One region of the Hymenobacter sp. R533113 genome, then DNA from elsewhere that is predicted to be linked to it. Evidence: riboswitches for the same ligand, from Rfam matches in the RefSeq annotation. Region 1 holds a riboswitch; the other holds the start of a gene.
The links. Region 1 has a riboswitch for cobalamin ahead of MKZ35_RS06855 (sensor histidine kinase). Riboswitches for the same ligand answer to the same signal wherever they lie in the genome.

Region 1 (10,892 bases):
GGGAATAATGGGAAAGCCCGTGTAGAGGTTAGCCCCGCAGGCGGTTGACGAAGCTGCTCGCCCGCTCACGCACCGCCGTGCCCGCCCGGTGACCCGCCGATTCACTGCGCGTCATGTTGCCGGAGCCCGTGCCACCGGCCAGCGCCTGGCCGGCTCCCACGGCCGCCCCTAGCCCCGCCGCGGCCCCCGATACGCCAGCTGCACCCGCGCGACCGGTCGCCCCAGCTGCCGCGCCGGCGGTAGCTGCTCCGCCACTCATGGCCGACTGCATGGCCCGGGCGGCCATGCCAGCCCCGGAAGCGGCAATCATCATATCGGTGATGAATGGGATAATCAGGTAGCCCGTAATGGCAATGCACAGAAAGACGAGGTAGCCGAAGTCGGCCGAGTCCACGCCCTGGTTGGAGGTCAGGCGCGTGATGTCGCCCTGCAGCATCATGATTTGAAACTGCCCCATGATGGCCCCGAAGATGTTGGCCACCGGCACCCACAGGCTAATAGTGATGAACTGACCGAGCCACTTGGGGATGGAGTTGCCAAAGCCCGGAAAGATGGCCAGCCCGAAGGTTAGCGGCCCGAGCACCGAGAGCACAATCAGCAGAAAGGTGGCCAGCACGTTGATGAGCAGCCGGGCCGCGACGTGGAACAGCTCCAGCGTGTTCTTCATCCACTCCCGGAAGTTCTGGTTCACGTCGTACTTGAGCTTATCGAACGTGAGCGACATCTGCTGGCCCATGTTCATCATGCCCAGCTCGTCGAGCCGCTTTTCATAAGCCTCGTCAGTGGCGAAGTACTTGTTTTCGGGCCGGGCGGCCAGCAGCGCTTTTTTCTGGTCCTGCAGGGCCGTAATCTGCGTAGTCTGGTCCACCCGCACCGAATCCGTGCTCGACGCCAGCGCCCCGGTGATGCCGCGCAGGCCGCCGAGCAGTTGCGGAAACAGCAGGATGGCCAGCCCAATCAGAAACGGGCGCAGCAGCGGGTACAGGTCAATGGGCTCGGCGCGGGCAATATGGCCCCACACCCGGGAGCTGATGAAAATGAGGGCTCCAATACCCCCCACGGCCCGGCCCAGGGTTACGAACTGCGCCACCAGGGGCAGCATAGAATCATAGAGCCGGCTGAGCATCTGCTCCATCTGGAGCATTTGCGCGGTGATGGAATTCATTTCCATATTCGGGTAGGTTGGGGGCTAAGTGATGGAAAGTCGAAGCGGGCGCTATTGCCGGGCTCCCACGAGGGTGAGGACGGAGGCCCGGTCCTGAATGGCCTGCTGCTGCGAGAGGGCCACGGCCCGGCATTTATTGGTGTAGTAGGTCATCAGATATTGCTGCTGCTGCATCTTGTCGCCAATCTTGTTGATGAACTTGATGCGTTGCGGGTCGGTCATTTCGGCCCGGTTGGTGGTCATGATGGTGGCCAGCTCGCCAATCAGGGCCACGTTTTCCTGCAGCAGCATCTGGTACACCTGCGCCGCTTCGGTTACCTGATTCGGGGAGAGGCCGCGCCCGCGCAGGTCGGCCACGCCCGAGCTGAACTGCGAAATCATCAAGGCCTGCGCGGCGTAGATTTCCCGCACCCGGCGGTAGTTGCGGACCCCGGCACTAATCTGTAGAAGGCTGCTGTACCACTGCGCGTGCAGGGCCTGCGTCTGGTCCACGATGCCCTTAATTTTGCCACTCACCACTTTCATGTCGCCGGCCAGGGCCTTGCCCCGGCCCAGCAGCGTGGTCGAAACGCCCTGGTGCACAATCTGCTTGCGCGAGCTGGATTCGGCGATGGGCGCGGATATGACGGCCGGAGCCTGGGCAAAGCCCGGCTGCGTGCTCAGCCCCAGGCCAAGCAGCAGCATTGTGGTGAATGCTTTCATCGGGAGAGGTAGCGTTAGTGCGCGCCCATGAGGGAGAGCAGGGTTTGGTGGTCCTGTTCGGCCTGCTGGGCCGTTTTCAGCACCATCATGTTGCGCCGGGTGAAGTAGTTGACCAGGCCCAGCTGGTCGGTGATTTTGGCGTCCAGCGTATCGATGAATTCCATCCGTTCCGCGTCGGTCATCTTGAGCATGGACGGGCTGGTGATGGTGGCCAGGTCGGACACGGTGTTGGCTCCTTCGGCCAGCATCTTCGTGTAGATGGATACCATTTCCGTCAGCTGGGCCGGCGTGATGTAGCGCGAGGTGCGCAGCACGTTGATGGCCGAGGAGTAGGTCGAGATGATTTGGGTTTGCTTGGCGTAGATGGCCCGCACCCGACGGTAGTCGCGCACCGCGCCGCTCACCTTCATCAGGCCGTCGTACCAGGCCTTGTGCTGCTCCATGTTTTTGAGGGAGAAAGTCTTGGTCAATTCCTGCTCTTTCACGCCCAGCGCCACCAGCTTGTTGGCCGCGGCCTCCAATCCCTTCATGGTGTTTTGCAGGCCGGTTTGCACGCCGCTCTGCACTTCCAGCACCGGGGCCGTCACCACCAGCTGGGCTGATGCTTTCGAGGCGCTAAGGCCGAGCAGTGCCAGGCAGAGGATTCCAATCTTCGTTATCATGGGGAGGACGAACAGGTGAAAGAGGCTGGATTACAGCGTCCGCGTGTAGGGATGCTCCAGGTACATCATGTGGCGCTCGGCCGCGAACCGGACGTTGCCAATCCCAGCCTCCACACTCATCAGCGTGGGCAGCGCTTGCGTCGCTGTGACGCCGGGCTCCTGGGTAAGTGGCAGGAGCATTTTCATAACTTCCTCGCATTGCGGGGTAAAGCCATTCCAGGCGGCCACGTCTTCGGGTTTCACGCGCTTCATGCCCCGCGAGCGAACCACGGCGCGCAGCACGTAGCGGTAGCGCTTCCAGACGTTGGCCACCACCGGGTGCTCCTTCACAGCCGGGTTCAAGTCACTGGCCTCCCAGGTGTTCACCGCCTGCGCGTAGGCCCGGACGGCGGCGATATCGGCCTTTTCGGCTTTGGGAGTCGCCGCCATGCTATCGGCGAAGGCCGTAGCGGCCACAGCTACCGACGAGGCGGACGCGGCTGGAGCAGCTACCTCAGCAGTAGCTTTAGTATTCGTTGCCGTAGTAGTCGTATCGGAGCTGCAGCCCGCCAGCAAAGCGGCTAGCCCGAGTATCGAAAGCATGGTGTTCTTCATGATTTTTCCCTTTGGTTCAGTTCAAGTCCCCTACCCTTCGCGCAACTCGTTGGCGAAAAGCTTAATGGCCATGGGCATGTCGCCGGTCTGCTGGTACTTCTCGAAGAGCCGCACTTTCTCCGTTTCTTCGGTGGTGTAGGTCACGTATTCTTCCTTCGACACCTCAATGGCGTACACCTTCGACACGACCCCGCCCAGGCTGATAAATACCTCTGTGTAGCGGCCCCGCGAGGCCTTGTTGTCGCGGTTGATGCTCAGCACCAAATCCTTTTCCTTGGGCGTGAGCGAGAGCAGCGCCTGAATTTCATCGAAGCGGTTGATGAACTTGCGCTGGTCGAGCAGAATCTTGCAGTCCGAGTTGTTGATGATGGCATCCTTGACAATCTCGTTGCCGATGATGTCGTCGATTTCCTGCGTGACGACGATGGCCTCGCCGAAGAACTTTCGCACCGTCTTAAAGAGATACTTGATGTAGGCGGCCATGCCCGGCGTGGTCAGGGCCTTCCAGGCTTCCTCAATCAGTATCATCTTGCGCACCCCTTTCAGCTTGCGCATCTTGGAGATGAAGGTTTCCATGATGATGAGCGTGACTACCGGAAACAGGATGGGATGGTCCTTGATGTTATCCAGCTCGAATACGATGAAGGGGGCCTGCACCAGGTCCAGCTCCTTTTCGGAGTTCAGCAGGTAGTCGTACTCCCCACCCCGGTAGTAGGGCTTGAGCACGTAGATGAAGTTGTCGATGTCAAAGTCCTTCTCCCGGACCTTTTCCTCTTCCAGAATCTTGCGGTACGGCCCTTTAACAAACTCGTAGAACGTGTTGAAGCTCGGCTTGATAAGCGGGTTGGCTTCGAGCATCACGTAATACAAACTCACGGCCGTGGAGAGCGACACGTACTCCGACTGGCTTACGCTTTCGTCGTCCTTTTTCCAGAGCGCCTGCAGCAGGGTTTTGATGGATTCCTTTTTTTCGACGTCCAGCTTACCGGAAATCAGAAAGGGGTTGAAGGCAATCGGGTCGTCCTCCTCGTAGGTGAAATACACCCCGCCCACCAGCTCACAAAGGCCTTTGTAGGAGTTGCCGGTGTCTACCAGCAGGACGTGCGCGCCCTGCTCATAGTATTGGCGCACCATGTGGTTGGTGAAAAACGACTTGCCCGAACCCGAGGGGCCGAGCACGAACTTGTTGCGGTTGAAGATGATTTGTTTCTTCATCGGCTCATCCGAAATGTCAACCAGCACGGGCTTGCCGGTGAGGCGGTCGGAGAGCTTAATGCCCTTGGTGGCCCCGGTGCTGCGGTAATTGGTTTCGCTGGTCCAGAAGCAGACCGCCTGCTCGATGAAGGTGTAGAAGGTTTCTTCGCTGGGAAAGTCGCCGGCATTGCCTGGAATGCCGCCCCAGTACAGGGCGGCGATGTCCACGGTGTTCTGCCGCGGCTTGCAGTTCATGGCATTAAAGGCCGCGTTCACCAGCTTGCGTACTTCGGTCAGCTCCTCCTCGTGCCGGCCCCAGGTGAGCACGTTGCAATGCACCCGCACCGGCCGCCGCTTGTGGGCAATCAGCTCGTTGAGAAAAGCATTGTAGTACTCGAAATTGATGGCATTCTGCCGCGAGTAGAGCGAGAGGGAGTTGAGCCGGTCCTTTTTCTGCTCGAAGGTTTTGACCGTCTTGGTGGTTTCATCCAGAAACACGTACTGGTTCAGGATGTGATTGGCCCCCAGCAGCAACCCCAGCGGGGCGGCAAACGAAATGGGGAAGTCCGAGTATTCAGTGCTGTATTGCTCGTAGCGAATATCGGTTTCCACCGAGGTGGGCAAATCATCGAGGTTGGCCACCGAAAACATCTGGCAGAACTCCGCCCCTACTTTCAGTCCTTCGGTCAGGTCCAGGTCAACTTGCAGGGCCTGGTCGGACAGGTCCAGCGCCAGGTACTTTTCCAGTAGCCCGGCTTTTTCCGCCGTGCCGGCCAGCTCATCGGAGGTGAGCCGGTGCGAGCGGATGTAGGGTGCGTTGGTCGGCCCCACTCCTTCCAGGGTGCGCACAAACTGGCCCACGGTGTCGAAAAAGCTCTCCAACACCTTGGTGTCGAGCATCTCCTTGGGCACGATGTTGCGCCGGGCCAGCAGCCCCGACGTGCTGCCCCAGTTGGGCCGCTCCGACGAGGTTTTGGTGATGTAGAGGTAGCAGAAGTGATTCAGAAACGGCCGCTCATTGAAGTGCCGCTCGTAAGCCGAGGAGAGCAGCGTGCGCTCGGCCTCAAAGCCGGGGGCGTACTTATCCTCCACGTACCAGTCCTGCTTGTGCACCACGCAGTGGTCGGGCAGCAGCCGCACGGCCTTCACGAAGGCGGCCTGCAGTTGGGCATAATCCTCCCGCGATAGGGTGAAGATTTCGGGCAAATCCAGCCGGAAGGCGACCGTCACGTCCGCATTCTTCGAGATGAGACAATCCTTTTCCACCTTGTAGATGGGCTGCTTGGATTCCAGAGAAACGGAGGGCAGAACCTTATTGCTCATAAGCGGGAAAGCACCCAAGCCGGCCGCTAGGCGCGGCCGGCCGGGTCCTCGTTGAGGCGTTGGAATAAGCGGCTGTGCCGGTTGGTGATGTACTTGGGCGACGAGCGCCGGGCGGCGGCCTTCATCAGTCCGTGCTCACCATAGCGGCGGTTCAGGGCGAACACCCCGGCCCACATGCCACCCCCGGCCAGGAAGGTGACCAGCACGGTGAGCAGCAGCGGCACGCCCAGCAGGTAGCAGGTTACGAACAGGGCGAACACCAGCCCGATGCCAGCGGCCAGGAAGTAGATGTTGCTGCCCACCAGGCCCTTGAATTCCGCGGGCTTGTTGATACCACGATTGAGGTCGTAGATGGGCATGACCGCGGCTTAGAGGAAGAAGGACCGCACCACCGTGGCCACGATAACCAGGAAAATCATCGAGCCAAACCACGACACGGCCGTTTTTTGGGTGTCCTGGTCACCGGCGTTCCACTTGCCGTAGACTTTGATGGCCCCTACAAGGCCCAGTACCGCGCCGATGGCGTACATGAGCTTGGTGAGCGGGTCGAAGTAGCTGGTGACTTGGGTGGTAGCATCCTGAATGCCGGCCGTGCCGTTGCCGCCGCCGGTCTGGGCGTAGAGCAGTTGCGAGCTGAGGAGCAGGACCGCGAGGGCGAGCGAGGTAACGAAGGATTTCTTATTCATGGCAATGGGAAATGGAATCTGAGAGTTGGGAGAGGAGCACCGGGCTACTCGTCGTCGGGGCCGAAGAGGTCATCCAGCTCGGCGTGGTTGAGGGCCATCTGCTGGGCCATCTGCTCGGCCAGGGTAGTGCCGGCCAGCTCGACTGGCAGGGCGGGCTGCTGGCCCGTTTGCAGCAGGGTCAGGTATTCCGCAACGGAGGCCGCGGCCACCAGCGTAGGTTGATTAACCGGGGCGATGTCCAGCCGCGAAGCCACCGGCTCATCAAAGGCGGCCAACGGTTCGTAACCGTCGACCAGCAGAGCTTGCTGCACGGTCTCAGGCTCAAGGGCCCCAGCGGATGCTGCGTCCGCAGCCAATGAATCAGCGGGTTGATTGTGGGCTTCGCGCCGGACCAGGGCAGCCAGGTGCTCATCGGCCTGGTCGGCCTCCTCGATGCGGTTTTCATCCTGCACCTGCGCCTCGTCACCCGCGCCGGCCGTTGCCTCCATCGGCACAGTATCACTGGTGCTTGCATCCTGGCCGGTCGCCGTGCCGGTGGAATCGGGCAGCGCCCCTCCCACCAGCGGCTCTGCCGCCGTGGGCAGGTTCTGGTCCGCGCCGGCTTCGGGGCGCTCCGGGTCGTCCACGGCATCGTCGCGGGCTTCGGTGGCCGCCGGTGTGGCCTTAACAAAGGCCGAAGTGGGGCGGACCAGCGGGGAGGTGCTACCGCACTACCGCCCGCGCCGGCGAGTTGGCCACTGACTCCTTTCCGGCCGGAGCTCAGCAGGGCCGTGAGTTCAGCCCGGTAGTATAGCAGGCCAACCACCAGGTAGTAGAGGATGACCAGAACCAGGGCGAAAAGGCCAAACTGGCTCCAGGAATAGGCACTGAGCATCGAGAGGCAATAGCGTGGCACCCCAGGCCGACCGGTCCGGGCGTGAACTTGCCAAACCGTGATTTGACGCTACAAACCTATCCGGGCTATAAACCGCTTGGGTAGAAAGTTGACGAATGGTTAGAATTCGATGCTGAGGTGCAGCCCCTACACACGAACGGCACGCGGCTCCGGCGGCTAAACCGGGCTGCGTGCCGTTGACATGGCCATCAAGGCGTGGGCTACCCCACCAAATGAATGCGGCTTTTCAGCTCATCTTTGGACGAACGGCTGACCGGCACGTACTCCTCGCCGAGCAATACGCCGCTCTCTTCGTAGGCCTGCACATGGTCCAGGTTCACGATGTAAGAGCGGTGGACTTTAAAAAAATGGTCGGGCAGCTTCTGCTCCAGCTCTTTCATGGTGGAGTCAAACACGAATTTCTCCCGCACCGTGTGCATCCGCACGTAATTCTGGAGGGCCTCGAAGTAAAGAATGTCGGCGAGCAGCACCTTGATGTGGCCCGAGCCCTTGCGCACAAACAGGTAGTCCGTGAACTTGGGGCACCGCTCGGCGGGTGCCGGCATTGGCGGTGTCGTAAATGGGGCCGGTGGGTCCGGCCTGGTAGGCATTGTAGAGGGCCAGTTCCACCTGCGCCCGCAGGGAGTCTTCCGTAAAGGGCTTGACCAAGTAGCCGTAGGGCTGGGCCAGCTTGACGCGGTTAAGGGTAGTGCAGTCCGAGCGGGCCGTAAGGAACACCACGGGGACGGCAAATTGCCGGCGCACCAGCAGGGCGGTGGCAATGCCGTCGCAGTCGCCGGCGATGTTGATGTCCATCAATACCAGCTCTACGCGCCGCCGGGCCAGCACGCGCAGGGCCTCTTCCCCGTTATCCACGGGCTCCAGGGCCTGATGCCCGAGGCGGGTCAGCATGCGGGCAATCTCATCGGCAATCAGGATTTCGTCTTCAACAATTAGGATGGTAGACATAGCAAAGGAAGTGAGTGGGAATTGGCAAGCTGGGTCATTAAGCGCGGGTGACTTCGATGCAGGTGCCGTGGGGGTGGTGCGGGGTGGCCGCAACGGTGGCTTTTAGCTGCTTGGCCAGCGAGTAAACCAGGTCGACGCCCAGGGATTCGGGCTTGCCCACGAGGCCGCAGTCGGGGAGCCCCACGCCGTTGTCGATGACCCGCAGCTGAAACCCGTACGGGCATTTCTTTTGGCACAGGGTGATTTGCAGGCATCCGCCGGCCTGCTGGGTAAAGGCATGCTTGTAGGCATTCGTGACCAGCTCATTGACCAGCAAGCCGAAGGCACTGGCGTCTTTGGCCTCCATCACCACGGCATCCAGCTCCGCCGTGAGCTCAATGGGGCATCGGGCGGAGTTCAGCGAGGTATGCAGGGACTGCAGCAGCTCCGTCAAATAGGTGTCCAGGCGGACCTGGGCGAGGTTATCGGCCTGGAACAGCAACTCATGCACCAGGCCCATGCTGCGGATTCGGGCCTGGCTGCCAGTGAGTACCTCCACTAGCGCCGGGTCGGCCGAGCGGCTGCTCTGCCAGGATAAGAGGCTGCTGACGAGTTGCAGGTTGTTTTTGACCCGGTGGTGGATTTCCTGCACCAGCACTTCCTTCTCCGCCATGGAAGCGCTGATTTCCCGGTGGGCGCGCGCCAGCAGGGCCCGGTTGCCCCGCAGCCGCCAGTAGAAGATGGCTCCCGCGACCAACCCCAGGGTCAGCAGCCACGCCACCCCGACCAAGGCGCGCTGGCGCTGCTGCTGCTCCCGCGCCAGGGCGGCGGCCGTGCGGGCCTGCTGGGTCAGCAGCCTGATTTCCTGCTCACGCACCTGCACCGCGACCTGCCCCTTTAGCTGTGCAAACGTCAGCGCATTTTGTTCCGCAACGCCTGGCTTACGCTCACTTGGTTTTCGCTCCCTGGTAGAACCGGCCAGGTATGCAGCTTTTTCGACTTGAGAAAGGGTTTTCTGGCCCGTCGTATCGCTGGTAGTCCGTTGGGACAGGAGAGCAACCACGAGCAGTCCTATTCCCAGGGCCATAGAGCACCGTTAAGTGGCAGGGCAGGTTTTGCCACCGGACAGGCATTGTCATCATTATCGGTTCGCCCTGGCCGGGCGTATCCGTGCTGGCGGAATTGCTGTTGGCTTCCAGAACGCGGGAAGTCGGGAGGTAGAGTGAGCATACTGCTTTGTGAAAGGAATGATGAAGCATCATTCTCGCAACGGGCGAATGCCCAAGCAGCAGGGACCAGACCAGCGGAGCCGAAGTGTTGGGTAGACCGGGTAGACCGGGTAAACGCAACCCCCTGGTCCGACTATTGCCAGTCGGGCCTAAGGGTTTTCACACTTCAATGAGCTAGATTTCTGCCCCTGCTTGCGAGGGCATGTGTCTAAAGTCGTAGGGCGGCAAGTATCCTGACTTGTGCCATTATCGTCAGCCTTCTCACCCTGGAGGGCAATGGCTATGCGTCGACGATAACTTGGTGCGGCACTTACAGTTGCGCGACAGTCCGTGATTCTCACACGGTTCTTTTTTAATCCCGGAATTACCCGGAAACCTCTCTACGGCAATCGAAAATTGCAAAGAACTTGTGCTGCGGATACGGGGTATGGGCTTCGCCGGTTACTCATTTTAGGCCCGGCCGGCTCGGCAACGAGCTTTTTGCGAGCATTGGCCGCCTGAAAATGCTGGCCACTAAAATGCAGAATGCCGGACCTTGTACATCACGTGCACAACGCCCGGCATCCGTCTAACAGCTTGAGCCGTTTGCTCCTCCCCCACCCTGCCCAGGCTTCCCACCGCGGTATATCCGGCTCCGATTTCTTCCCTGGCAAAGCCGTCCTGTGCGATGGTAGAAAAGCCCGTTATTTTTTTGGCGACATCATCTGGCGCAGCTGCCGCTGAAACGCTTTCTGAATCTGTCCCTCGTTCGCTGCTTTGAACTGGGCGAGGATGTTGTGAATAACATCGGTGGAGGATGCTCCCCCGCCCAGCAGTAAGCCCATCTGCTGGAAAAACTGCTGGTGGCTGGCCGTGATGCGTATCTGGAAGGATTTTTTCTCCGATGAATCCGCAAACAGGGCGGTCAGGTCCAGCTTATCCTTGCCGTCCCCCGTGGCGGCCGGCGTCGGCACTGCCTCGGCATCTTCCTCGTCCTCGTCATCCTCAGCGGGTAACTCCGCTGCTGGAGCAATCGGCGGTACCGGAGTCGCAACGGCCGGCGCTTTCTCTCCCTTTGGTTCTATCGGAGGAGCACTGGCCGCTGGCACTGGAGGAGTAGCTGGCTGGGAAGCTGGCTCCACCGCGGCGATGGGCGCGACCGTCACGGGCGGCTCCGGCTGCCCTGCTGGTACCGATGGCGCAGCATCGACGGGTATGGCTGCCGGCTCCAGGGCGGGAGCCGCCGGCGTGGGCGTTGTCTCCGGGGCCGGGGCGGCTCCGGGCAGTACGAAGGGTTGGCTGGTACCCATGTGGCTGATGGCCGCGACGGAGCCCGTCAGGCGGGCCAGCTCGGCCATTTGTTCTTCCGGGGTGAGTTTGGGTTTCTTGGTGGAGGCTTTGGCCATGACGAAGGAGGAAGCAGGCTAGGAGTTGGAGAGCAAATGAAACAGCGGCTGACGCAATGGTGCGGCTAAGCGCCAGGCGCTGACTCGACGGCCGGGGCGGTAAACGCAATGGTTTTACCCGATGGGGTGA
Region 2 (10,892 bases), on a different contig from region 1:
CCTGCTTATTGCTCCTCCCTCGTTTATGAATCTTCGCTCCTTTGCCCTATTGCTCCTTTGCTCATCAGCTTTTAGTGTAGCGCACGCTCAACAAACACCCAGTATTCTGCGTCTCAGCCCCGAGGACCAGGGCCGTGCCCTGAATGGTGCTCAGAAGAACTTCTATTTTGCCCCCCAGGGCACTGATGACTATCAGAATGCCGGCTTTTTCGGGCAACGCCTGCGCCCTTACTTAGCCGGCAATGAACAGGCTTTGGACCACTTAAATAGCTACCGGCAGCAGAAATGGCTGTTTTTGGCTGAGCGTCTGACCTTTATGGGTGCTTTGGGCTTCTATGGGCAGCAGGTGATGGCGGGCGAAGGCAAGCAGCGCTATTTCAGCAATCCGCAAAAGGTTGCCATTGGCGTAGCCGCCGCCAGTTTGCTGGCTAATGTGTTCATCAGCCGTAATACGAACACCCATTTCCAACGGGCAGTAGAGGCACACAACGCAAGTTGGCCCGCCGCTCGCGGAGGCGTTTTTCAGCGTCTATCGCCCGCTGCCGTAGGTTTCACCGCAGCTCCGACGGGACAGCCTCACCTCGCTTTGCGCTGGAATTTGCGCTAGATTGCGCTAAAGAGCCCGTTTTTGCGTAAGCATAGCCATGGACTTTCCGCTGCCCGACGCGGCCCGGCAGTACGTTGCCGACCACCTGCACCACGACCCCGCCCAACTTGCCCTCCAGGCCCGGCGCTTTCCGGGCCTGCCAGTACCCGATCTGGTGCGCCAGATCCAGGCGCGCCAGAAGGCTCGCACCAAGATTCCGGCTTGGGCTGATAACCCAGACCTGATTTTTCCCAGCGCAGTTTCGGTTGAGCAGGCCTCCTCAGCCCGCGCCGCAGCATTTAAGGCCAGCCTTGTAAGCGGACAGCGCCTTGCCGATCTAACCGGTGGCTTTGGAGTTGACGCCACGTATTTTGCCACCCGGATACCGGAGGTGCATTACGTAGAGCGCGACCCCAAACTAGTAGCCGTGGTAGAATATAATCTGGCGCAGCTAGGTATTCAAACGGTGCACTGCCATGCCACTGATGCAGTAGACTTTCTCAAGAACACCCCGGATACGTTTGACTGGATCTATCTCGATCCGGCTAGGCGCGACACGGCAGCTCGGAAAATATTCCGCCTGCAGGACTGCGAGCCGGATGTGCTACGTCTTTTGCCTTTGCTGCTCCATAAAAGCCGGCGGGTGCTGCTCAAAACGTCGCCCATGCTCGATATTGAGCAAGCTCTGAGTGAGCTGCGCCAGGTTCGTCGCCTGTGGGTGGTAGCCGTTGACAATGAGTGCAAAGAGGTATTATATGAGTTGGGCCCAGAGGCGGCCGTAGATCCGGAGCGCTTTACTGTCAACTTGCTGCGTAACGGTCAGCAGCAGGAGTTTAGGCTGAACAGGGCCCGTGAGGCACGCGCTATACCGCGCTACGCTGAGCCCCAACAGTATTTGTACGAGCCTAACGTGGCAGTTCTCAAAGCCGGTGGTTTCAAAAGTATAGGTACAGCCTTTGAGCTATTAAAGCTTCATCAGCACAGCCACTTATACACCGCCGACACGCTCCGACCCGACTTTCCCGGCCGCATTTTCCGCATTCGGGCCACCGAGCGCTACGACCGCGATGCCCTCCTACCCCACTTGGGCCCTGAAGCGCGCGCCCACGTCACCACGCGCAACTTTCCTGACTCGGTAGCTGAGTTTCGCCTCCGAACCGGTATTCGGGAGGGTGGCGACACGTACCTGTTTGCTACCACCGATTTGCGCGGCCGTCTGATGGTGCTCGTCTGCGAGAAAAGCCAAACCACAGACTTTTCTGACTGGACAGATTGATTGGCAAGTGTGTAATTAGCTTTCAAAACCAGTTCTATCTAAACAGCTAAAAAAGCCCCCCAGAATAATTCTGGGGGGCTTTTTTAGCTGTTCATAAAAGAGGTAAAACTCTGTATAAGTTAGCCAGCTCAGCTTAATTCGTAGTCAGGCCTTACTTGTCCACGCGCTACCAATAATGCGAAAGCGCCAAGGCAGGGTGGCTGCTTCATCACCGGCATAGGCCAGGCCTACGCGCGGGCTGCGCTTCACCTGCTCTTCGGGTATTGTTTCGCCATGGTCTTCCAGCCAAAGCACGTCGCCTTGCAAATCGGTGCCGGTGAGGGTGGGCGTGATGTTCAGCGCCTGTGTAAGCAAGCCCGGACCAGCAGTCAGCTTCGGCGAAACTACCGTCTGGCTCCGCCGCTGAAGCATTATTTCTATACCCTCCAAGGGCTCAATGGCCCGAATAAGGACTGTATCAGATTTATCGGCCTCATTGGTGCTGATGTTGAACAAGGTATGCCGCTGATACACCTGGTAGAGGTAAGCACGCCCACCCGGCTCCAAAAGGGCCTGAGCATGAGTTCCACGCCGCTTGATATGCATTGTCAGCGAATGGTCGCCGACGTGAGAATAGGCTTCGGCTTCCACGATGCGGCCACCCGTCAGCTCGCCGTTCAGGTTTGAAAACACATGCTTACCAAGTAGCTCGCGGGCAATCTGCACCGGATCGGGGCGACGGTAGAAGCTGGGGGGCAATTTAGTGGCCATAGTCTATTCTATCAGGTCGTTTTTCAACTTCTATACGGCTACAGGCATGTTGGTACTTGCTTGCGGGAGCATCTTCATCATACAACCAGCGTTATATTCGGCTGAATGCCGCTATCTTTGCGCCCGTTATAGGTGGCCAGACCCCGATTGTGGGGCGAGGCTGAAAAGGGAATCCCGTTCAAATCGGGAGCTGTCCCCGCAACTGTACGCTTCATAGGATGGTGGGCCAATCCCCCGGCCACTGTTTCGTTGAAAGCTTCTGCTGTATCAGGAGCCCGAGAAATGGGAAGGCGGTACCACCCGAAGCAAGCCAGGAGACCTGCCTGTACAAGTTCAATGTTCAGCGCTTTCGGAGGAAAGGCGGAGAACGAATGCAGTGGCCGCTGTGTGCGGTCGGTTTTCCTGTTTTCGGCCTCGGCTTCGCGGTGGTTTCCTGCTTTTGGAGGAAGTTATGCGGGGTTTTGAACTGAATTTTCCTAAACCGAAAATTTAGTTCGGATCATGAGTACACACAGATTTTGGCGGCACGAGCCGTTAGTAGCGTTTGGGTTGCTGGGGGGCGTTTTGAGCGCCTTTCCCAGTCAGGCCCAGTCAAACGCCAACGCGTCTTCCTCTCCCGATTCCAGCCAGCTTTCCACCGTTCAGGTGCTGCCCGACGTGCGGGTGCAGGCCGCGCGCCCTGGTCGGTTTGCCGTAGGCAGCCGCCTCACCACCGTCGACTCAGTGGCGTTAAGCCAATATCGGACTGGTACCCTTACGGATGTATTGGCGGCGCGCACGCCGTTGTATATCAAGAACTACGGGCCCGGCCAGCTATCATCTATTACCATCCGAGGCACGTCGGCCCGGCACACGGCGGTGCTGTGGAATGGCTTCAATATCACCTTGCCTTCTCTAGGAGAAGCTGATTTTGCCTTATTACCTGCTGGGGCCAATACGCGCATAGATGTACAGCATGGTCCGGCCGGCGCTACCTACGGCACCGGCGCCGTGGGCGGCACCGTATTGCTTTCTTCCCCTATTCGCTGGGGAGCGGGCGCACAAGTAAGCGCGCAGCTCGATGCTGGCCAGTATGGCTTAGGCGCGGGTAGCCTTGAAGGCCGCTTTAGCAACCAAAAAGTAGCTATGCGTACGGCGGCCTCCTACCGCGAAGCCCCCAATGACTTTCCCTACAGCTCACCCGAAATAACGGGCTTGGTGCGGCGCCGCCAGCAGAACGCGGCGACCCGCCAGTGGAGCCTCAGCCAGGATGCTACCCTGCGCCTGGGCGAGCGCGGCGAGCTAACTGCCGCCGTTTGGCTCACCGATGCCGACCGGCAGCTGCAGCCCGCCATTGGCTCGGGCAACAACCACGCTCGCGAGCGGGACCAAAGCCGCCGTCTGCTGGCCGGCTATCGTCATGTAGCTTCCGGGCGTCATGAGTCGGCGGTGCGGGTGGCGTGGTTTGAGGATGTTATTAATTATCAAAATGACGACCTGATGAGCAATTCGCGGGTTCGCACGACCCAGGCTCAGGCCGAGCACACCTTCACTTTCAACTCAAAAGCCAGCTTGCGCGTAGGCGGTGAGGCCCAGCACTTCGCGGCCGCAGTAGATGGCTACGGGCGGTCCGTATCCGAAAACCGGTTCTCGGGCTTTGGGCTGCTGCGCTACGACCCTATTCCTCGCTTGCAGCTCACAGCCAATCTGCGGCAGGCGTTCATCTCGGGCCGGCGGCCACCACTTGCTCCCACGGTAGGAGCCGAATGGCAGTTTTGGCAAACTCCGGCTCAGCAGGTTTCGCTGAAAGTCAGTGCCTCGCGCAGCTACCGCGCTCCTACCCTGAACGAGCGTTTCTGGCGTACCGGCGACCCAAATCTGCGGCCCGAAAACGGCAGTGGCTACGAAGCTGGCTTGCGGCATCAGTTCACCCAAAATGCTCCCTGGAGTGTACAAACGGAGTTGACGGCCTATCACCAGCTGATAGACGACTGGGTGCAATGGCTGCCTAATAACCAAGGCGCCTACACGCCCCGCAACCTGCGCCAGGTGCGCGCCCGTGGCCTGGAAGCCAGCTCCCAGCTGACCGGGCATTGGGGGGCTTATTCGCTCACGGCTCGCGCAGCTTATGGCTTCACTCAATCGGAAAAGGTAAAAGGCCGCGCCGAAGACCCTGACCCCGCGGGCCGACAGCTGCCCTACGTGCCGCTGCATTCGTTGGCTTTTACTACCGACCACAGCTGGCATAAGTGGCAGCTTACCACGGGGCTCACGTTCACCGGCTACCGCTACACCGACGCTTCGGCCGTCGATTTCCTGCCGTCTTACACCCTGCTCAATGCCAGCCTGGGCCGGACACTGCCCATTACTCCGACTTGGGCGCTGATGGTACTGGCCCAGGGCTTCAACCTCACCAATAGCGACTATCAGGTCTATGCCTATCGGGCTATGCCGCCGCGCAATGCCACCCTCAGCCTACGCCTAACCTGGCGCTAATAATTTCCCTCTCTTACCTCTTTTTTATGTTTCAACCACGTCTTTCCCATTTTCTCACCCGCACGCTGCTAGTCGGCATCGGGACTTTCACATTAGCCAGCTGCGACCCGGATAGTGATGGTCCGGGTGCCCCTCCCGCCCCGGCCGGCAACAGTACCAACGTTTATATTGTGAATGAAGGGCAATTCAACACGCCCAACGGCGCCATCAGCCTGTTCAGCAAAACCTCCGGCACTGTAGTCGACAACAACCTGTTCACTAGCGCAAATAATCGTCCACTTGGAGATGTAGTGCAGTCCATGACAGTGGTGGGCGACCGGGGTTACCTGGTAGTGAATGCGACGGGCAAGGTGGAAGTCGTGACAATGGCTAACTTTCAGGCGGTGGCTACCATTACGGGTTTCCAGCAACCTCGCTACCTGATAGCGGTGAATGCCGACAAGGCTTATGTCACGGAATGGGTGCAGCGGGGCCAGCCCGGCCGCGTAGCCGTCCTGGACTTGCGCACGAACACCATAACCAAGACCATTCCCGTGGGTCGTCAGCCCGAGCAGCTCCTCCTGGCCAATGGGAAGGTGTACGTCACGAACTCTGACGAAAATACGGTCAGCATCATCAACCCAAGCACTGATATAGTAGAATCCTCGATTCAGGTGCAGGATGGGCCCAGCAGCTTGGTGCAGGACAAAAGCAGTAATGTGTGGGTAGCGTGCACCGGTATTACCCGCTACGGCCCGGCTCCTACGTTTGCCGTGGTTTCGTCCACCACTGGCAGCCTGATTCGCTTTAATCCCAGTTCCCCGGCCACTCAAACGAGTCTGCCGTTTGCCACTGGCGGGCCCAGTAGCCTGACTACCAACGGCAATAAGGATCAGCTATATTACCGCTACCGCGGGGGGTATACCAACTCGCGGCCGGAGCCAGCACACTGCCAACAAATCCCCTTATTCGTCGCAGCTTCTACGGCCTCGGCATTGATCCTAAGGACAACACGATCTACGGCTCTATCGCCCCTTTCACCACCACGGGCAAGGTAATTCGCTATCAGCCCACGGGCATGGCCATCGATTCATTTGGCGTGAACATTGGCCCGAACAGCTTTGTATTTTATTAGAACCTGGTTTTCACGGTACAAAAAAGCCCCCCAGAATTGGTCTGGGGGGCTTTTTTGTACCGTGTTATTTACTGCGGGCCAGCCTTGCCATCCACGTTTTCGTCGCGGCGGTCAGCGGCTTCGTCATACACTTGCTTGCCGGTTTTTACGGTCGAGGTATCGGAAGCAGTACCGTTGGTGGCGGCATCGGAGGTGGTGTAGAGCTTATCGTCCGGGTCGTTGGCATCCGCTCTGTTTTCATTTATCTGCTCTTTCGCGGAGCCGATTTCTACGTTCGTATCGCCGGGGTCGGTGCCAGTGCTGCCACAGCTAGTAAGGGAGGCGACAAAAATGCTCCCCAGGAGCGTAATTAGAGATAAAAAAGAGGTTTTCATGGGCTGGGTACAAGGATATACAAGGCAATAAAAAGGGTCAGACTATGATACGGCAGTTTGGGGTGGTAGTTGGTTTCCAGCGAAGACTATCCCGGGCCGAACTAGAAAATTCAAATGAATGTATGTACATTAGAATCCGCAAACCGAACCTCAACCCTTCGTTTATGCCTTCTTCTTCAACCCCATTGGGGGGACGTTTAGCTGAGGAATCCGACGGTCATATTGACCTCCGCGTCCTGCTTCGCTCAGAATATCCTATCTTGATGGCTGCCTATCAGTCTGACGGCCAAATCAGCACCTCCGAGCTTATCTGTCCGGATGCCGCTACTCTTACCGAATTGGGCACCTAGGGCCCATAGCGGCCGAAGCGTTATCTCACCGTTTGCATGCCGAGGTCGGCTTGCCCATCGCGCAGCTTATCAAGCAACTGAATACCTGGCCCGATGAGGACCAGGCACAGTTCCCGCAACACAAGCTACTGGATCTGGTAGCCGCGTGGCGGGCTCAAAAGTTCTGGAAACAATATCTTTGTCGTTCTGCTTACTCTTTTGCAATGCCTTCCAGTCGCTCTGTACTAGTCACTTATCGTCCATTGTTGCGCCGTACGAGCGTAATTGCGGGCATAAGTCTGGTACTCGCCGTTTTGCTGGTTGTTTACGTATTCGGTGTACAGAATGAATTGTTGGTCCGTGTGTTTGGCGCATTTTTTTATTTTTCTGGCTCTTAGCCGTTACCTTTTTAGGTGTTGTCCCCTTTATTAATTGGGCAGCAGCTAATTGGTTCGGTCCGGGTTGGGCAGTAGATCAGCCTAAATCCGATCAGCGTGCGCGTTCAGTTGCAGTTCCTAACTCCCCATCGCGGAAGCCGGCTCGTCTGGCCCCGCGCTCAGACCAAAAACCAAAACCTCGCCCGTGAAGACTACCCTGCTCTACATCAAAAACATGGTTTGCCCGCGCTGCATCGAAGCCGTGCATCATCTGCTCGAACAAGCTGGGTATCAGCCAACAGAAGTAAAATTGGGCCACGCCCAACTAAATCATTCCACGCCCGTCGACCCCGCGACCGTGGCGCCGCTGCTTCGTGAAGCCGGCTTCGACGTGTTGACTGGCCGAGCCGAGCAGCTTACCGAACAAATTAAAACGTCGTTAGGCGAATACCTGGAGCACCTGCGCACCGCGCGCATGCCGCTCACTACGTCGGCCTTCCTCACCGACCGGTTTTCGGCTACGTATTCGCACCTGAGCAAAGTCTTTTCGCGCACCGCCAATCTCACCATTGAGAAATACTTGATTCGCCTCAAAATTGAGCGCGTCAAGGAGATGTTGAGCTACGGTGAGCTGACGCTCAGTGAAATAGCTGACCATATGCGCTATAGCAGCGGTCAGCATCTGAGCAATCAGTTCCGGCAGGTAACAGGCCGTTCCGTCAGCGAATTTCGCCGCGACCTGATGCCCAAGCGCATGTCGCTGGACGAATTATAGGAAAGCTGGGGGGCAAAAAGCCCCCCAGCGTCCGGGCATAAGCTGCCAGACACATAAACTATACCTCCTGCGCAAAACAATGGCAGGGTGGCGGAACGGATTCGCGCGCTGTCTCGGTTCGGTATCTTTATGCCCTTTTCCGTTGTTCTGCCGTCGTGACCAGTCTTCGCATTCTTCTTATAACCCCGCCGCTTACCCAGCTTAACACGCCGTATCCGGCCACTGCTTACCTGAAGGGTTTTCTGAGTGCGCGCGGCTACGCCAGCACCCAAGCTGATCTGGGGTTGGAGCTGGTACTGAAGCTTTTCTCGAAGGCGGGGCTGCGGCGCGTGTTTGCGACTATTGAGGCCGGGAGCTTTGAGCTTTCCGATAATGCCCGGCGGATGGTGCGGCTGCAACGCAGCTACTTGGCTACCGTTGAGCCGGTTATCCGGTTTTTGCAGAACAAAGACAACACGCTGGCCCCGCGCATCTGTCACGGGCGCTTTCTGCCCGAAGCCTCCCGCTTCGATAACGTAGCTGACTTGGATACGGCTTTTGGCACCATGGGCCTCACCGATCAGGCGCGCCACTTGGCTACGCTTTATCTCGAAGACCTCGCCGACTTAATAAAAGAAACTGTAGGGCCGCAGTTTGGCTTTTCGCGCTACGCCGAAAAGCTGGCGCTGTCCGCTACCAGCTTTGAGCCGCTTTATGAAGCCCTGCAAGCCCCACCCAATTTGTTGGATGAGCTGCTGCTGGAATCATTCGACGACTTGGTGGCTCGCGTTGAACCCGATGTAGTAGGTTTCACGGTGCCTTTCCCAGGCAATCTATATGGCGCATTGCGCCTCGCGGGGCGGGTGAAAGAGCTACGGCCGGCAGCCAAGACTCTCATGGGCGGCGGCTACCCCAATACTGAGCTGCGCCAGATCCGGGAGCCGCGCTTCTTCGACTATATCGATTACCTCACACTGGATGATGGCGAAGGACCGTGGTTGCGGCTGCTGGAATATCTAACGGCGGAGAAAGATAATCAGGCAGAGCTGTTAGCCGGTCATGCTGAGCTTGTTGAAGCATCTCGCGTGTTTAGCGGGAGTACTAATTCAATTAAAGACGCAAGACGTTCTCTTCCTGAGCAAGACAGCTATGCAGGCAAAAATCTTCTCCAACGCACGTTTTTACGCAATGAAGCTGGTGAGGTAGAATACCTGAATAATACCGAGGCTCCCAATATTCCGCACCACGAAGTAGGTACGCCCGACTATAGCGACTTGCCGCTGAGCGAGTATTTGTCGGTAATTGAGGTGCTAAACCCCATGCACCGGCTCTGGAGTGATGGCCGCTGGAATAAGCTCACGGTGGCCCACGGCTGCTACTGGAAGCGCTGCTCCTTCTGCGATGTCACGCTCGACTATATCTCCCGTTACGAAACGGCCCCTGCTGCCCTCCTTGCCGACCGCATCGAGCAGATTGTGCAGCAAACCGGCCAAACGGGTTTTCACTTCGTAGACGAAGCCGCCCCGCCTCTTGCCCTGCGCGATTTGGCCGTGGAGCTACTGAAGCGTCGCACCAATATTACCTGGTGGGGTAATATCCGATTCGAGAAAACCTTCACTCCCGACCTGTGCCGCTTGTTGGCAGCTTCGGGCTGTATTGCCGTATCAGGTGGCTTGGAGGTAGCTTCCGACCGGCTGCTGGCGCTGATGGAAAAAGGCGTCACCATTGCCCAAGTGGCCCGCGTAACGGATGGCTTTACTCAGGCGGGCATCATGGTGCACGCGTATCTGATGTATGGCTTCCCGACCCAAACCGCCCAGGAAACAATTGATTCGCTGGAAGTAGTACGCCAGCTATTTGCGGTGGGCGTCATTCAGTCGGGCTATTGGCACCGCTTTTCCATGACGGCGCATAGCCCTGTGGGTAAGAACCCGGCGAAGTACCAGGTAGTGCCTGTTGGTCCGGAGCCCGGCGACTTTGCCTGGAACGACCTCTGGCACGACGACCCTACCGGCGCCGACCACGAGCAGTTTGGGCCGGGCCTGGCCAAGGCGCTTTACAATTATCTGCACGGCGTGAATCTGGTCGAGCCGCTTTCCTTCTGGTTCGATTTCAAAGTACCGCGCCCTACCCTGCCGCGCCACCTGATTCAGCAGGCCGTGGAGGAAGCACCCAAGCCGGATTTCGCGAAGCAGAACCTGCGCCTGTTTTGGCTCGGCAATGCCCCGGAGCTTCGGCTGGAGTCAGGCAAAAAAGCCCCCCAGGCCGTGCTAACTTTCTACGAGCAAGCTGAGGACTTCGAAATAAAGACGACGCCCGCCCTGGGCCAATGGCTGCACACGCTCTGCACCCAGCTCACCACCGATTACGACACCAAAGTGCTGTTGAAAGAAGTGGCCAGCAGTTTTCCAACGGCAGAAGCTGGCTTTTCCTTCGAGCGTTTCCTGAGTTCGGCCACTTGGCTGAAACTGCGAGAGAAGGGTTTATTGCTGTTTTAAGGGCTACCAAGTGGGCTTTTGCCCCCCACTCCTTTTATTGCTCCAGTCGCTCGCGCAGCCAGGCGGTGAGGTCGTCCACATAGCTGGGCACCGGCCGCGGCCATTGCCATTTTCCATTTTGGGTGCCTGCTGGCAGCAAGAGCTGCTGGTCGGCGCCAGTATATATCCGCACCACGGAGCCCCGACGGCGGTCGGCGTTTCCCCGTAAGCGGTTGGCGCTGACCTGCACATTAAGGGCTGTATCGGCCCCGCCATACAGCAGGAGTACGGGTACACGCACCTGCTGCCAAACTGCTTGGGGGTCAAATAATAGTTCCTGCCATTTAGGCTGCTTCAGCTCGTCTCGACTGGGCACCCAG

Region 2: linked by a shared signal. The riboswitch ahead of MKZ35_RS13570 (TonB-dependent receptor) and the one ahead of MKZ35_RS06855 (sensor histidine kinase) in region 1 are both predicted to bind cobalamin.

The regions. Positions count from the first base shown of each region.
Region 1 is NZ_JAKWBD010000009.1:84,218-95,109, reverse strand. Features, by position in the region: gene traJ (conjugative transposon protein TraJ) at 29-1,165, opposite strand; gene MKZ35_RS06900 (hypothetical protein) at 1,217-1,867, opposite strand; gene MKZ35_RS06895 (hypothetical protein) at 1,882-2,529, opposite strand; gene MKZ35_RS06890 (hypothetical protein) at 2,560-3,123, opposite strand; gene MKZ35_RS06885 (TraG family conjugative transposon ATPase) at 3,154-5,640, opposite strand; gene MKZ35_RS06880 (DUF4133 domain-containing protein) at 5,667-5,999, opposite strand; gene MKZ35_RS06875 (DUF4134 domain-containing protein) at 6,009-6,326, opposite strand; gene MKZ35_RS06870 (hypothetical protein) at 6,371-6,886, opposite strand; gene MKZ35_RS06865 (LytR/AlgR family response regulator transcription factor) at 7,422-7,640, opposite strand; gene MKZ35_RS06860 (response regulator) at 7,609-8,169, opposite strand; gene MKZ35_RS06855 (sensor histidine kinase) at 8,207-9,235, opposite strand; cobalamin riboswitch at 9,584-9,772, opposite strand; gene MKZ35_RS06850 (hypothetical protein) at 10,061-10,762, opposite strand; gene MKZ35_RS06845 (ParA family protein) at 10,828-10,892, opposite strand, start outside.
Region 2 is NZ_JAKWBD010000013.1:988,305-999,196, forward strand. Features, by position in the region: gene MKZ35_RS13555 (hypothetical protein) at 26-607, shown strand; gene MKZ35_RS13560 (class I SAM-dependent methyltransferase) at 645-1,862, shown strand; gene MKZ35_RS13565 (DNA-3-methyladenine glycosylase) at 2,007-2,612, opposite strand; cobalamin riboswitch at 2,726-2,953, shown strand; gene MKZ35_RS13570 (TonB-dependent receptor) at 3,114-5,087, shown strand; gene MKZ35_RS13575 (YncE family protein) at 5,114-6,124, shown strand; gene MKZ35_RS13580 (hypothetical protein) at 6,270-6,575, opposite strand; gene MKZ35_RS13585 (thioredoxin domain-containing protein) at 6,740-6,925, shown strand; gene MKZ35_RS13590 (hypothetical protein) at 6,958-7,302, shown strand; gene MKZ35_RS13595 (helix-turn-helix domain-containing protein) at 7,487-8,056, shown strand; gene MKZ35_RS13600 (B12-binding domain-containing radical SAM protein) at 8,212-10,533, shown strand; gene MKZ35_RS13605 (alpha/beta hydrolase family protein) at 10,568-10,892, opposite strand, start outside.